2 regions of the Vibrio gallaecicus genome follow, and region 2 is predicted to be linked to the other one. Evidence: riboswitches for the same ligand, from Rfam matches in the RefSeq annotation. Region 2 holds a riboswitch; the other holds the start of a gene.
The links. A riboswitch is a leader RNA that binds a small molecule or an ion and turns the genes downstream of it on or off. The one in region 2 is predicted to bind thiamine pyrophosphate.
Positions count from the first base shown of each region.

Region 1: another riboswitch for thiamine pyrophosphate. It lies ahead of thiC (phosphomethylpyrimidine synthase ThiC); the one in region 2 lies ahead of thiD (bifunctional hydroxymethylpyrimidine kinase/phosphomethylpyrimidine kinase).

Region 1 covers NZ_AP025490.1:3,224,589-3,232,646, reverse strand. The annotation lists rRNA gene OCU78_RS14240 (23S ribosomal RNA) at 1-952, shown strand, start outside; rRNA gene rrf (5S ribosomal RNA) at 1,080-1,195, shown strand; tRNA gene OCU78_RS14230 (tRNA-Asp) at 1,264-1,340, shown strand; tRNA gene OCU78_RS14225 (tRNA-Trp) at 1,408-1,484, shown strand; gene crcB (fluoride efflux transporter CrcB) at 1,744-2,127, shown strand; TPP riboswitch at 2,189-2,287, shown strand; gene thiC (phosphomethylpyrimidine synthase ThiC) at 2,422-4,371, shown strand; gene OCU78_RS14210 (thiamine phosphate synthase) at 4,371-5,666, shown strand; gene OCU78_RS14205 (HesA/MoeB/ThiF family protein) at 5,656-6,450, shown strand; gene thiS (sulfur carrier protein ThiS) at 6,447-6,656, shown strand; gene OCU78_RS14195 (thiazole synthase) at 6,659-7,423, shown strand; gene thiH (2-iminoacetate synthase ThiH) at 7,432-8,058, shown strand, end outside.
Region 2 covers NZ_AP025491.1:1,563,140-1,571,197, forward strand. The annotation lists gene OCU78_RS21825 (LysR family transcriptional regulator) at 1-597, shown strand, start outside; gene OCU78_RS21830 (hypothetical protein) at 628-1,362, shown strand; TPP riboswitch at 1,478-1,589, shown strand; gene thiD (bifunctional hydroxymethylpyrimidine kinase/phosphomethylpyrimidine kinase) at 1,689-2,564, shown strand; gene OCU78_RS21840 (ABC transporter ATP-binding protein) at 2,554-3,480, shown strand; gene OCU78_RS21845 (ABC transporter permease) at 3,473-4,288, shown strand; gene OCU78_RS21850 (ABC transporter substrate-binding protein) at 4,451-5,383, shown strand; gene tenA (thiaminase II) at 5,477-6,211, shown strand; gene thiM (hydroxyethylthiazole kinase) at 6,226-7,014, shown strand; gene thiE (thiamine phosphate synthase) at 7,112-7,735, shown strand; gene OCU78_RS21870 (DUF3726 domain-containing protein) at 7,860-8,058, opposite strand, start outside.

The DNA of each region.
Region 1 (8,058 bases), on a different replicon from region 2:
GTTCCGACCTGCACGAATGGCGTAATGATGGCCACGCTGTCTCCACCCGAGACTCAGTGAAATTGAAATCGCTGTGAAGATGCAGTGTACCCGCGGCTAGACGGAAAGACCCCGTGAACCTTTACTACAGCTTGGCACTGAACATTGACCCTACATGTGTAGGATAGGTGGGAGACTATGAAATTGCGTCGCTAGATGTGATGGAGTCGTCCTTGAAATACCACCCTTGTATGCTTGATGTTCTAACGTCGGTCCCTGAATCGGGATTACGGACAGTGCCTGGTGGGTAGTTTGACTGGGGCGGTCTCCTCCCAAAGAGTAACGGAGGAGCACGAAGGTGGGCTAAACACGGTTGGACATCGTGTGGTTAGTGCAATGGCATAAGCCCGCTTGACTGCGAGAATGACAATTCGAGCAGGTGCGAAAGCAGGTCATAGTGATCCGGTGGTTCTGAATGGAAGGGCCATCGCTCAACGGATAAAAGGTACTCCGGGGATAACAGGCTGATACCGCCCAAGAGTTCATATCGACGGCGGTGTTTGGCACCTCGATGTCGGCTCATCACATCCTGGGGCTGAAGTCGGTCCCAAGGGTATGGCTGTTCGCCATTTAAAGTGGTACGCGAGCTGGGTTTAGAACGTCGTGAGACAGTTCGGTCCCTATCTGCCGTGGGCGTTGGAAAATTGAAAGGGGCTGCTCCTAGTACGAGAGGACCGGAGTGGACGAACCTCTGGTGTTCGGGTTGTCATGCCAATGGCATTGCCCGGTAGCTAAGTTCGGAATCGATAAGCGCTGAAAGCATCTAAGCGCGAAGCGAGCCTTGAGATGAGTTTTCCCTGACGCTTTAAGCGTCCTTAAGGGTTGTCGTAGACTACGACGTTGATAGGCAGGGTGTGTAAGTGCTGCGAGGCATTGAGCTAACCTGTACTAATTGCCCGTGAGGCTTAACCATACAACACCCAAGGGGTTTTGTGGACTCATAGAAATACCAGACCTTGAATGAGTTTGAAGAGAACAAAAACAGCTTTCCAGATTATTTTGCCTTCAGTTTTTAAAACTGGAAGTAAAAGCAAAATTTGCTTGGCGACCATAGCATTGTGGACCCACCTGATCCCATGCCGAACTCAGAAGTGAAACACAATAGCGCCGATGGTAGTGTGGGGCTTCCCCATGTGAGAGTAGGACATCGCCAGGCTTTAAATTATAATCTTTAGGTTGACCAACCTGGAGATATGGACGCTCACTTAGTGAGTTGACCACTGCGGAGTGGTAGTTCAGTTGGTTAGAATACCGGCCTGTCACGCCGGGGGTCGCGGGTTCGAGTCCCGTCCACTCCGCCACTATTTAGGAAAAAGCCTTGCTACATGCAAGGCTTTTTTCGAATCTAACTTATGTTAGAAAAATTTTAGGGGTGTAGCTCCAATTGGCAGAGCAGCGGATTCCAAATCCGCGTGTTGGGAGTTCGAATCTCTCCACCCCTGCCATATTAAAAAAGCTCATACTTTTCAGTATGAGCTTTTTTTCTATATGGAAGAAAATAGTTGATTCCTATCTTAATACTCATCCATTCCGTTTTACTCGCCAGCTGGATCCAACTCCTTGATCAAGAAACTTACTTATTACTGAAACTACGATTAACGTGACAGCTGTAACTTTTTAAATTATCTGAATAATCTTATGTTGTTTACTCGATTTTATTTAGCTAAAAGCTAGAATGTAGCAAGTAATTTAATGGGGGGAGCTATGGGACAATTATCAATTTTGGGCTTTATCGCTGTGGGTGGTGCATTTGGTGCATGCTCACGCTATCTAATATCAGAACTTTGCGTCGCATTATTTGGGCGAGGTTTTCCATACGGAACTTTAACGGTTAATGTTATTGGCTCGTTTATCATGGGGTTATTAATCGCTGCATTTGAAAATGAGCTACTTGCTACAGAACCGTGGCGACAGATTATCGGTTTAGGTTTCCTTGGTGCATTAACTACCTTTTCAACCTTCTCTATGGATAATGTATTACTGATGCAGCAGGGCGCTTTTTTTAAGATGGGTCTGAATGTTTTACTTAATGTCGTATTAAGTATCTCCGCAGCATGGATTGGCTTCCAGCTTTTAATTAAATCTTAACTTTAGTTACAACAAATCTAACAGGTCGCTTGGTTTATCTAAGTTGATTTTATATACTCGATATCACTTGTCGGAGTGCCATATGGCTGAGACCGTTAATACGGGATCCGTTGAACCTGATCAGGCTAATACCTGCGAAGGGAACAAGAGTAGATATCTAACTAGTTTCTAGTCAATCTATCCTTAGATCACAGCTGAATTATAGGCGCGTGATCCCTCTTGTAGCATCTAATCCGCCAAGCATTTTTATCCAAAATAAATATTTGTTTTAAAAAACAAACAAGGAAGAATGCTATGTCGAGCCGTAAACAATCAAGATTGGAAGCGAAGCAATTTATTGATTCACTTTCAGTACAACCCTACCCAAACTCTAATAAAACTTATATTGAAGGTTCACGCCCAGATATCCAAGTACCTGTTCGTGAAATATCTTTGGCTGACAGCTTAGTCGGAGGTACTAAAGATGCCCCTATATTTGAGCCTAATGAGCCTATTCAAGTTTATGACACCTCAGGCTTTTACACCGATCCAAGTCATGATATCGACCTTTACAGCGGTCTTTCTAAGCTAAGAGAGAATTGGATTGAGGAAAGAAGCGATACTGAATTACTTGATGACGTAAGTTCTGTATATACGAAGGAGAGGTTAGAGGATGAGACTCTCGATGACCTACGTTATGGAAATCTACCACGTATTAGGCGTGCTACTGAAGGTAGTTGTGTTACACAGTTGCACTATGCTCGACAAGGTATCATTACTCCTGAAATGGAATACATTGCCATTCGTGAGAATATGGGGCGTCAAAAGTTTGCAGATGAACAGCTAAACCATCAACATCCTGGACACAGTTTTGGTGCCAATCTACCTAAAGAAATTACCCCTGAGTTTGTTCGAAAAGAAGTTGCTGAAGGACGAGCTATTATCCCTTCAAATATTAACCACCCTGAATCAGAGCCAATGATCATTGGTCGAAACTTCCTAGTGAAAGTGAATGCTAATATTGGTAACTCTTCAGTGAGCTCCTCAATTGAAGAGGAAGTTGAGAAGTTAGTATGGTCAACTCGTTGGGGCGGCGACACTGTGATGGATCTGTCTACTGGACGTAATATTCACGAAACTCGAGAATGGATACTACGTAACAGCCCTGTGCCGATTGGTACCGTTCCAATGTACCAGGCCCTTGAAAAAGTTAATGGCGTTGCTGAAGATCTTAATTGGGAAGTCATGCGTGATACGCTGATTGAACAAGCAGAGCAGGGTGTTGACTACTTTACTATTCACGCTGGCTTACTACTGCGCTATGTTCCAATGACTGCTAAGCGTGTGACAGGTATTGTCTCTCGTGGCGGTTCTATTATTGCGAAATGGTGTCTTGCTCACCACCAAGAAAGCTTCCTTTATACCCATTTCCGTGAAATCTGTGAAATCTGTGCAAAGTACGATGTTGCTCTGTCATTAGGTGATGGTTTACGCCCAGGCTCTATTGCAGATGCCAATGATGAGGCTCAATTCTCAGAGTTACGTACTTTAGGTGAGTTAACTAAGGTGGCTTGGGAGTATGATGTTCAAGTGATCATTGAAGGTCCTGGTCATGTTCCAATGCATCTGATTAAAGAGAATATGGATGAGCAGTTAGAGCATTGTCATGAAGCTCCATTCTATACGCTAGGTCCACTTACTACTGATATTGCCCCAGGCTACGATCATATTACCTCTGGTATTGGTGCTGCAATGATTGGTTGGTACGGCTGTGCGATGCTTTGCTATGTAACACCGAAAGAGCACTTAGGGCTACCAAATAAAGAAGATGTGAAGACGGGTTTGATTACATATAAGCTTGCTGCACATGCTGCAGACTTAGCAAAAGGCCACCCAGGAGCACAGATTCGTGATAATGCACTATCAAAAGCACGCTTTGAATTCCGTTGGGAGGACCAGTTTAACTTAGGTCTAGACCCTGATACGGCAAGAGCATTCCATGATGAAACCTTACCTCAAGAGTCTGGTAAAGTTGCGCACTTTTGCTCTATGTGTGGTCCTAAATTCTGCTCAATGAAGATATCTCAAGAAGTTCGTGAGTATGCAAAAGATTCAAAGCAAGTAGCGGCTGATCAAGCGATTGAAATCAAAATGCTGGATAACCCACTAAAAGGTATGCGTAAAAAATCGCAGGAATTTAGAGAGACAGGATCTGAGCTATACCATCTCGCAGTTTCCGACAAAGAGGCTCAGCTAGAGGACTAATCACAGTGAAAATATTAATCCCTACTCAAATTGTTGAGCTAACGGGAGAGATACAACACTGTTTATTAATTGCGAAGCAACAAGACTTTGCAATTAATCATGTTGAGTTGGGTGTAAGTCCAACTCCGTATTTCTCTTTAGTTGAAGAAGATAGCACCACTAACATTGGATTCAATGACGGTGGATTTGAGCTTAATCGCTCCGTAGAAGATTTTGTCCTTGAGTACAATCAAACAATACCCTTTGATGTGTTATTAGAGCGTCTAAGTTCAAGTGAGCAAAGTATTTTTGTTGGCTTGAAAGATACGGATAGAAGACTGGATATATGGTCGACTCTTGATGGTAACCGAGCTATTCATACATCTAGAAAACCGAATGACGTAGATACCTATAGACATATATCTTGGTTTGTTACTTTACTCGCTTTAGATTTCCCCATTGAAGATGCTTTGGTCATTGCTAACGCAGCTTCTAATGTTCCACGTGAAACATGGCCAAATAGTTTCGACGTATTCCCAGTTCCTATTCTTGAAGATAAGAGGCTAGGAATACATGTTGGTTGGGCGCACTCGAACAATCCGCTGACTTTCCCAAGCCTGATTAAATCTAGCTTAGGGCTATACCCCGTAGTAGACGACGTAAGTTGGATTGAAACGTTGCTGAAGTTAGGTGTTAAAACTATTCAGCTCAGAATAAAAAATCCGAATCAAGCCGATCTTGAAAAACAAGTCAAGCAAGCGATCTGTCTGGGTCAAAAGTATCAGGCTCAAGTCTTTATTAATGACTACTGGAAGCTGGCACTTAAACACCAAGCATTCGGAGTGCATTTGGGGCAGGAAGATATTGAAGAGTCAAACTTATTACAGCTGAGTGAGGCTGGAATTAGACTGGGGCTTTCTACACATGGCTATTATGAGTTACTTCGGATTATACAAATCAACCCAAGCTATATTGCCCTTGGTCATATCTTTCCAACTACTACAAAGCAAATGCCCTCGAAGCCACAAGGTCTCGTTCGTTTAGGTTTATATCAACAGTTGATTGATACGATCCCTTATTCACAAACTACATTGGGTTACCCGACTGTCGCCATTGGCGGTATAGATCAACATACAGCACCTGAAGTCTGGGACTGTGGTGTATCTAGTTTAGCTGTGGTTCGAGCGATAACTTTGGCTGATTCGCCAAAAGACGTCGTCAATTTTTTTGATGATCTGATCAATAAAAACCCTCGCCAAGAAATCCAGAAACCAACTTTTGTTCATCAACCTTTGGAGATCAGTCATGCTGAGTGATGAGCAATTCACTCGTTATCAAAGGCAAGTATCCTTAGTTGAATTTGGTGAGAGTGGGCAAGAAAAACTGCTGAAGAGTCATGTTCTTGTTATTGGATGTGGTGGGTTAGGTAACGCTGCAGCGCTTTATCTTGCAGCTTCAGGTATTGGAAAGCTGGTTTTGATTGATGACGACGTAATTGAATCATCTAACTTACAGCGACAAGTTGCTTTTCAGGATGACGATATTGGTCAAACGAAAACACAGGCGTTGGCTAATCGTATCCAAAAGCTTAACTCTGACTGCAAAGTTCGGGTGTTGACTAAGAAGGCTGATTATCAGCAATTATCCTTAGAAGTCATGCTTGCCGATGCAGTTCTTGACTGCACTGATAATTTCCCTTCAAGGCAGCAAATCAATCGCGCTTGCTTTCGAAATCAAACACCACTGATTTCTTCCTCAGCAATAGGTTGGAATGGCCAGTTTGTTGTTTTCGATTTTGAGCATTCAAGAGACTCAGGTTGCTACCGCTGCTTATTTCCATTTGATGAAAATGTGGAAGGGCAGCGCTGTTCAGATTCTGGAATTGTAGGACCTGTAGTAGGAACTATGGGCAACCTCCAAGCACTTGCCGCGATACAGAAGTTAGCGATGGGCGAGTTCATTGTACCTAGCCATGAACTTAAGCTGTTTGATGGCAAAACGATGAATTGGCAGAACCTGTCTATGCAGAAAGATGTAAGTTGCCCAGTATGCAATGAACAAAAAAGCTTAGCTGAGAAAGAAAGTGAGGTTATTGAGTGAATCAAATAACAATTAAAATAAACGAAAAGTTCGAAACGGTAGAAAGCCATTCGTCACTTGCTGACATCATTAAAGCTTTATCTCTTCCTGATTTTGGCTGCGTCTTTGCAATAAATAATACCGTTATTCCACGTAACCAATGGCAACAAACGGTCATGAATGACGGTGATTCAATTTCTCTTTTTCAAGCGATCGCAGGCGGATAAACATGTTAACTATAGCGGATAAAGTTTTTGAATCTCGCCTGTTTACGGGCACGGGAAAGTTTTCAAATAACCAAGTAATGGCAGAAGCGATAAAAGCATCGGGGTCTCAGTTAGCTACAATGGCACTCAAGAGAGTAGATATTCATTCCCAAGATGATGATATCTTACGCCCGATTTTGGATGCTGGAGTAAACCTTCTTCCAAATACATCAGGTGCTAAAAATGCGAAGGACGCAATTTTTGCTGCGCATCTAGCTCGTGAAGCTTTAGGTACTAATTGGCTTAAATTAGAGATTCACCCAGATCCAAAATATCTACTACCAGACCCTATTGAAACATTAGCTGCGGCTGAACAATTGGTTAAAGATGGTTTTGTCGTTTTGCCATATTGCCATGCAGACCCTGTTCTATGTAAACGTTTAGAGGAAGTAGGCTGCGCAGCAGTGATGCCTCTTGGTGCACCTATTGGTTCAAACAAAGGTGTTGTGTCTTCAGATTTCATCGAAATTATTATTGATCAAGCAAACGTACCAGTCATTGTTGATGCTGGTATCGGTGCGCCTTCACATGCTGCGAAAGCGATGGAAATGGGGGCGGATGCCGTTTTGGTTAACACTGCTATTGCTTCTTCGAATCACCCCGTGGAAATGGCTATTGCTTTTAAGTTAGCAGTGGAGGCTGGACGAATGGCATATCAATCTGGCTTAGCGGGTCAAGTTTCCCATGCTGTAGCATCAAGCCCACTGACCTCATTTCTGAATGAGTAAGGACCAACATGAGTTTTGTTGATCAGTTTAAAAAGCTGAATTGGGATGATATTGGGCTTTCAATTTATAGTAAAACAGCAAAGGATGTAGAACGCGCGCTCGCTTCTCCAAAGCGAAGTCTTGAAGACTTTAAAGCTCTGATTTCACCAGCAGCGGAACCTTACTTAGAGCAGATGGCACAACAGTCTTTGGCATTAACACGTCAAAGGTTCGGTAATACAATGTCTCTGTATATTCCGCTTTATCTATCAAACCTATGTGCGAATGCTTGTACTTATTGCGGCTTCTCAATGGAGAACCGTATTAAACGTCGCACGCTTAATCTTGATGAAATTAATGCGGAAATTACTGCGATTAAAGGGATGAAGTTTGACAGTGTTTTGCTCGTCACGGGTGAACATGAAACAAAAGTAGGGATGAAGTATTTCAGAGAAGTCCTACCAACGATTAAAAACCAGTTTAACTATTTAGCGATGGAAGTTCAGCCGCTTAAGCAGGATGAATACGCAGAACTCAAAACGTTAGGCTTGGATGCAGTGATGGTGTATCAGGAAACTTATCATCCTAGTACTTATGCTGAACATCATCTACGTGGTAATAAGACTGACTTTGATTTTCGTCTTGATACACCAGAT
Region 2 (8,058 bases):
GAAGATCGGATTGTGCTTGCTATTGATGATTGGTTGATGACTAAAAAGATGCGCCAACTCATTGTCGATTTCCAACTAACATTCCCAACGGTTGAATTAGTGGTCAGGCAGTTAATGACTCAAGATATTGTTTACCTTATTGAGAAAAATGAAGTCGATGTAGGGCTCGCGACTGGACGCTGGTTCTTTGATAAAAGTATACGTTTTCAAACCATAGACTACATAGAAACCTGCTTAATTTGCTCCAAGGGTAATCCATTAACCAAAACACCTGTTGGGCATGCCGATTTGTTTGGTTTTAAACAAGTTTCACGCTCTAGTATCTATAACCTTGAACATAAATACATAGATTTACCGGATATCGAGAGAGTGAATGTTAGTGATATGGAGTCAGTGATCACCTTGGTTGAAAATGACATTGGCTGGGCAGTCATTCCAAAATCAGTCGCATTAGAAAATCAAGAACGAATCGATATCATTGAATCGGAAATCAGTGAAAAGGGGCACTTACTCAGAATTGAGCTTATCACCCCAGAGTTAAAGGCAAACGGAGTTGCAACGCAATGGCTTAAACGTCATTTGATTAATCATTACTAAATCGCCTTTAAAATTACGTCCTGGACTCCAATGCTAAATAAAACTCCAAAGTTAAAAAAATTGCTGGCTCTTAGCGCCTTACCTACCCTTATTGCATGTAACGATGTTGATGTTCAAAGCAAGGCTTCACTTCCAGAAAATAAACTAAGTGAAACCCAGATAGACAATAAACTAAAAGAGACTTATCAAGACGTTTCTGAACATTTAGGCATTGATTATGCGCACATTATTAGCATCTGCCACACCAATTACACCAATGCCATTGCTACGGATACAGCATACAATTTAAGTTGTCATTGGGACCCAACCACTGAAGATTTTTCTATCCATTATTCTGAGTTTGACGAACAAAATGAAGCCAATGCTCGTGGTGAGTTTTCAACCCTCAAACTCACCGTTAACCGCAGCCTTATAGAAGATAACCTAATCGGTATCGACGCTATGTTGTACTATCCAACCGGTTCAAAAATCAATGATGTCGAAAACTTGAATTTTGATATCACTGACGACTCAAAAAGCTGGAAAAATGCGCTTTCATATAGCTTTGATTTCGAGGCAATCTCGTCTGATAGCTCGTCTGTAATTAAAAGTACGAATGGTTCAACAACGAATGGGGTTCATATCTACAACCTTATCGATTCAGAACTGAAACGCTTTAGGATCTCTTCAGATGTTGAGTTGGCGAACAATCAAAAAATGATTAAAGATGAAATCGTCAATGATGTGCTTTTTTCAAACATCCATAACGCCATTGGTTATCTTTAACTCAAACGTAAATTAAAACTTATCATCCCATTTAGAATATCTACTTTAAGACTTTATAATATACTTAGGCTGTCTAAAATCAGTACCCCAAGGTAGGAAGTACTGTTATGATTATGCTCAATAGTCGGGGGGCAAATACAGTTATCTGAATTTGCTGAGATCGTGATTCGAGACCCGTTGAACCTGATTCAGTTAGCACTGGCGTAGGGAACTATAAGCATTGATCTGCGTAGTACTTCAATAGGGTCTTCACTCATTGTTCTCACTGCACGCCTTTCATCGATCTATGCCTGTTCTCCTGCGTCTTTTCGACAGTAGGAGCCATCATGACATCACCAATACAATCGCTTCATTCAGAATACCTTTCACAAAATACCATTTCAGATTTAACGACACCGATCGTTTTAACCATCGCAGGTTCAGACAGTGGCGGCGGCGCGGGTATTCAAGCTGATATCAAAGCTATGTCTGCAACTGGCAGCTTCGCTTGCTCTGTCATCACAGCTATCACTTCGCAAAACACTCAAGGCGTATCTGCCATTTTCCCCATCCCCTTAGAACACGTGGCAAGCCAGTTAGACGCTGTTTTCACCGATCTAAATATTGTGGCTGTCAAAGTCGGCATGCTGGCAGACTCTGAGATTATCAAAGTTGTTGCCGAAAAAATTAAGCAGTACCAACCAAAACATTTAGTTATCGACCCAGTAATGGTAGCGACCAGCGGTGATTTACTGCTGAAAGAATCGGCCATCAGTACATTAAAAGCAGAGCTGATCCCACTTGCGGATATTATCACCCCGAACCTACCGGAAGGTGCGGCTTTAACAGGGAAACCAGTGCCTGAAAGCGAATCTGACATGCAAGACATGGTTGAAGAGTTAAGAGCATTAGGCGCAAAGGCGGTTTTACTGAAAGGTGGTCATTTAGAGAAAGACGAAAACAGTAATGATTTGCTCATACTACCAAGTAGCTCATCTCTAATCAGTGCAAAGCGCTACCCGACCAAAAACACTCATGGTACTGGCTGTACCCTTTCTTCCGCTATTGCGTCTTTTCTAGCTCAAGGTAATGAACTAAACCAAGCGGTAAATTTAGGTAAAAAATACATATCTGAAGCGATTGCTCACGCGGATGAACTACAAGTTGGGCAAGGGCATGGACCAGTAAACCACTTCTATGCAGGGCATGCTAATGTCCGCTAATACTGCTGACATACAGGAAGCACCTGAATGTCAGCCAAAGAAACCAGTGCACGTAGACCATACAAGCCAGTTAAAAGTCGGTATTGAAATAAACAAGGTAGATGTCGAGATAAGCAAGGTCGGTATTGAAATAAATAATGCCAGCTTGCGTTACCAAGATAGTGCTGTAGATACCTTAGCTAACCTGCATTTACACCTTGAAGCTGGGAAATGGACAGTACTACTTGGTCGAAGTGGTTGCGGGAAAACCACCGTCTTACGTTATTTAGCTGGTTTGCTAGAAGACAAAGTCGAATGGAATGGCTCACTGTCTACCTCAGATACCCTGCCTTTGCAGGGTCGTATCGCCTACATGGCGCAGCAAGATCTTCTACTGCCTTGGCTTTCAGTGATTGATAACGTCTGTTTAAGTGAGCGTTTTATGACTCAGTCAAACGGCTCTATTTCTAAGCATTCAGCTTCTAAACACGATATTTCAAAACAGGCTACTTCTGCTAACAATGTTCAAGCAAAGGCTCTCTCACTCTTAAAAGCAGTCGGGCTGGCTGACTACGCAGATGCAAAACCTGCTCAACTTTCTGGTGGAATGCGCCAGCGCGTTGCATTAGCTCGAACGCTGATGCAAGACAAACCCGTCGTATTGATGGATGAGCCATTTTCAGCGCTTGATGCTGTCAACAGACATAAGTTACAAACTCTCGCCAGTGAGTTGCTTCAAGATAAAACCGTTGTGTTGATTACTCATGATCCCCAAGAAGCGGTCCGTTTAGCAAATAACTTGTATGTATTACAAGGCACTCCAGCTAATGCTCACCCTCTTTCAGTGCCTTCGACTTGTCCTCCTAGAATATTGGATGCGAAATGCGCAGAGCTCCAACAGGCGATACTCAATCAGCTGGAGCGTGATTATGAGTAACCAAACCAGTAATAACGCATTACAGAATACGGCATCAGTTGAAACGACGTTTAACCAAAAACAAGGCACCCACCCAGCGGTACGTTTGCTGATAAGTGGCACCGTGGTGTTAGGTTTATGGCAGCTCGTTGTAACGGCATTTGCCATGCCGAGCTTCATATTACCAGCCCCGCTAGAAGTCATGATAAAGCTCATAGAGCGCCATGACGTGTTACTCAAGCACACATGGGTGACCGCTCAAGAAATCATATTCGGCTTACTGCTTGGGCTTTCTATGGGGCTATTTTTCGCGTTGCAGATGTTGATGTTTGAGCCGCTCAAACGCTGGTTATTGCCCATCTTAATTGCTAGCCAAGCCATTCCTGTTTTTGCTATCGCACCAGTTTTGATGCTTTGGCTAGGCTATGGCATGGCTTCTAAAGTCGTGATGGCAGCCATCATAATCTTCTTCCCTGTCACCACTTGTTGTTATGACGGACTAAGAAATACGCCAAATGGCTACCTAGACCTTGCTAAAACCATGGGCGCATCTAAATGGCAACTACTCCGCCATATCCAATTGCCAGCAGCATTGCCAACATTAGCCTCTGGGATACGTGTCGCCGTTGTCATTGCCCCAATAGGCGCAGTCGTAGGCGAGTGGGTCGGCTCTAGTGCTGGGCTCGGATATTTAATGCTACAAGCGAATGCGCGAATGATCATTGATGAAATGTTTGCCGCACTATTCATTCTGGCGGTGCTATCCATCTCGCTTTATTTCATCACCGACAAAATACTAAAAAAAGCAATACCTTGGGAAAACCAATAATAAACCCAAGCTGCGAGCAATCTTAAAAGTAAAAACTCAGAACATGTCTCACAGACAACCATAATGCAAAAGGAAATGACAAAAGTGAAAAGTACTAATCTATTAAAGACTAAGCCATTAAAGACCAATTTACTAAAAACTAAGCTATTAAAAACCAAGCTAATGAGTGCTATCGCCCTGCTTACTTCTCTTACTTCAGGTCACGCGTTAGCAGCTGAAAAGCCAATGACACTTATGCTTGATTGGTTCGTGAACCCCAACCATGGTCCAATCGTTATTGCGCATGAACGTGGTTACTTTAAAGATCAAGGCATCGAAGTTGAGATACAAGAGCCTGCGGATCCAAGTACCCCAGCCAAACTGGTTGCAGCAGGTCGCGTTGATCTTGCGGTTACTTACCAACCAAGCTTAACCATGGATGTGGCAGCAGGCTTACCACTGGTTCGCGCTTCTACACTTATCGCAACACCACTCAATACTTTAATGGTGCTAGATAACGGCAAGAATGATTCATTAGCCGACTTAAAAGGTAAAAAAATTGGTATCGCGATAGCAGGCAATGAAGAAGCGACGATCGGCACTATGCTTGCTCAAGAAAATGTCGCATTTGAAGATGTTGAAACGATCAATATTGGCTGGGCGCTGTCTTCATCTCTTGCTTCTGGAAAAGTAGATGCTATTTGGGGCGGGTTACGTAACTTCGAAACCAACCAATTAGCACTAGAAGGGTTTAAAGCTAAAGCCTTCTTCCCTGAAGAGCACGGCGTGCCTGCGTATGATGAATTGGTTTTTGTCGCCAATGCAGATAAACATGATGCGAAAGCAATTCAAGCATTCAATAAAGCACTAGAACAAGCGACGACTTACATCGTCAACCACCCTCAAGAATCGTGGAAAGAGTTTGTGGCTTACTCGCCAGACACACTGAACAACGAACTCAACAAACGTGCATGGAACGACACACTTACTCGCTTCGCTTTGCGCCCGTCGGCTGTCGATCATAAACGTTACGATGACTACGCACAGTTTATGTATGACAAAGGCATCATCAAATCTCTACCTAAAGCGTCAAGCTACGTACCAACGTTTAACTAAGCTGATCTCAATAATTTAAGCCGAACTCATAAAATCATTCTGGATAAGTACCGAGAACTGGCTCTCGGTGCTTACTTCGATTAGGAAAGCACCATGAAATACCAAGATTTAATTCAAGCTTGCGAACAAGATTGGCAAGACTATACCGAGCATTCATTCGTTACTCAGTTAGCGAAAGGTACCTTAGAACAACCTTGTTTTTTACATTATCTCAAGCAAGATTTTTTGTTCCTGAAGCAGTATGCGCGTGCTTATGCCTTAGCTATTTATAAGGCAAAAACATTGGCTGATATGCGCCGAGCTTTACCTAGCGTCCATGCTTTGTTGGATTCTGAAATTGCCCATCATGTGACTTACTGCGAGCAATGGGGTTTAACCGAAAGTGATCTTGAAAATGAGCCTGAGGATTTCGGTACCGTTGCTTATACCCGCTATGTATTAGACGCGGGAATGACGGGAGACTTGGTTGATCTTTACGCGGCTTTAGCACCTTGCTCAATCGGCTATGCGGTCATTGGAAAAGCGTTAATAGAAAGTGACACTACGGTGCTGGAAGGTAACCCATACGCAAGCTGGATAAACCTTTATGGCGGTGAAGAGTTCCAATCAGGAGTAGCAACTGGCGCGGAATACTTCAACCAGCTACTGGCGGATATTGATATTAATAGCGAACGTGGCCAAAACATCGTTCATATTTTTAAAACCGCAACTCGCATGGAAGTGGCTTTTTGGCAGCAAGGGCTCAATATACTGAGTTCGATTAACAGCCAGTCTCACCCTATCCAATCTCAGGCTCAATCCGAGCACCCTCAGCCAAGCCATTCATGAATAAGGAACTAGCCGTGTTAATCGAAAAAATTACTCAAGCACTTAGTGCCGTTCGAGAGCAAAAGCCACTGGTCGTTAATATTACGAACTACGTAGTAATGAACAATACTGCGAATGCCTTATTGGCAATTGGTGCGTCTCCTATCATGGCGCATTCCACTCAAGAAATGGCAGAGATGATGTCATTTTCAGGCGCACTGGTGATCAACATTGGTACGCTAGACAGTGTATGGATCCCTCGCATGAGCTACGCTGTTGAGCAAGCGAATCTACACAATAAACCTGTCATTCTCGACCCAGTTGGCTGCGGTGCAAGCGCACTTCGCACTGAAACCGCACGTACTATCGCTCGACTAGCGAATAAACTCATTATTCGGGGTAATGCCTCTGAGATTATTGCTCTTGCCGGCGAGCAAGCACAAAGCAAAGGGGTCGATGCCCTAGATAGCAGCGATGCAGCGTTAGGAGCTGCGCAATGCTTGGTTTCAGAATACGGTGCTAACGTGGTTATTTCTGGCGAGACGGATTATGTCGTCACCCAAGACCAAATCGTAAAACTAAACAATGGGCACCAAATGATGCCCTACGTGACAGGTATGGGCTGTACTTTAACAGCACTAACTGGCGCATTCGCCGCGGTGGGTGATGATACTGGGCTAGCGGCGGCTGCAATTCTTGGAGTCGTGGGAGAAATCGCAGCAGAGCAATCTCGCGGTCCAGGCAGCCTACAAATGAATTTACTTGATGAGCTTTATCAACTTGATGAAGCAACATTGCTACAGCGTCTTAAAATACAAAATTAATCATCAATAAATAGCACTTAATCATATAGCCCTGCTCCTTAAATTAGAAAGAGGAAAGGGCTAATGCATCTCTCAGAACTTTGACTTGAAGGTCCCTATGAACCCTTACACACTTTATCTGGTTACTGATGACCAACAAGATCTCGATACCTTAAGGTTTGTTGTTGAACAAGCAGTGCAAGGCGGTGTCACTATGGTACAAATTCGTGAAAAGCATGGCGATGTGCGCGCCTTTATTGAACGAGCTCAAGCGGTTAAAGCAATTTTAGCGAACACTGATGTACCGTTAATCATTAATGATCGCGTTGATGTAGCACTCGCCGTTGATGCCGATGGTGTTCATTTAGGGCAATCGGATATGCCCGCCACTGTCGCTCGACAATTAATAGGACCAAATAAGATACTTGGGCTGTCTATTGAAAATGAGCAGCAGTTAGAAGAGTCCAATTCTTTGCCAATCGACTACATTGGGTTAAGTGCGATTTTCTCTACACCGACCAAGACCAACACCAAGAAACATTGGGGGATTGAAGGGTTAGAAATGGCGCTAAAAGCGACGCAATTACCGATTGTCGGTATTGGGGGGATTAATGAATCCAACATCCCACAACTCTCACAAACAGGCGTCCATGGTTTGGCTTTAGTTTCAGCCATCTGCCACGCTGAAGATCCGAAATCTGCTTCTGAACATTTACTGTCTTTGATAGAAAAATCGAAATAAGTAGGAAGTGAAAAACATAAAATAAAAAAAGAGAGTAAGGAACACTCTCAAATCACAAAGTGAGAGCCTAGCTAAGGGGAAACTAAGCTCTCATAAGCGTTCTGGCTATAATTCAGTGCTCAGGCTAGGATTCAGCGGTGAACAGCTCACCAGCGCCTTGTGCAGAACGTTGGCTCGACTCGACTAAGATAGCCGTCGCGGTTTCTTTCAATGTACTCCATTGAGAGTCATCAATATAAATCCCTTCATTCCACGCTTTTTTCTGTTTTTCAGCCAGCTTATGAGACTCAATATGAGTCGTGTAGCCTTGTGATAAATGCACC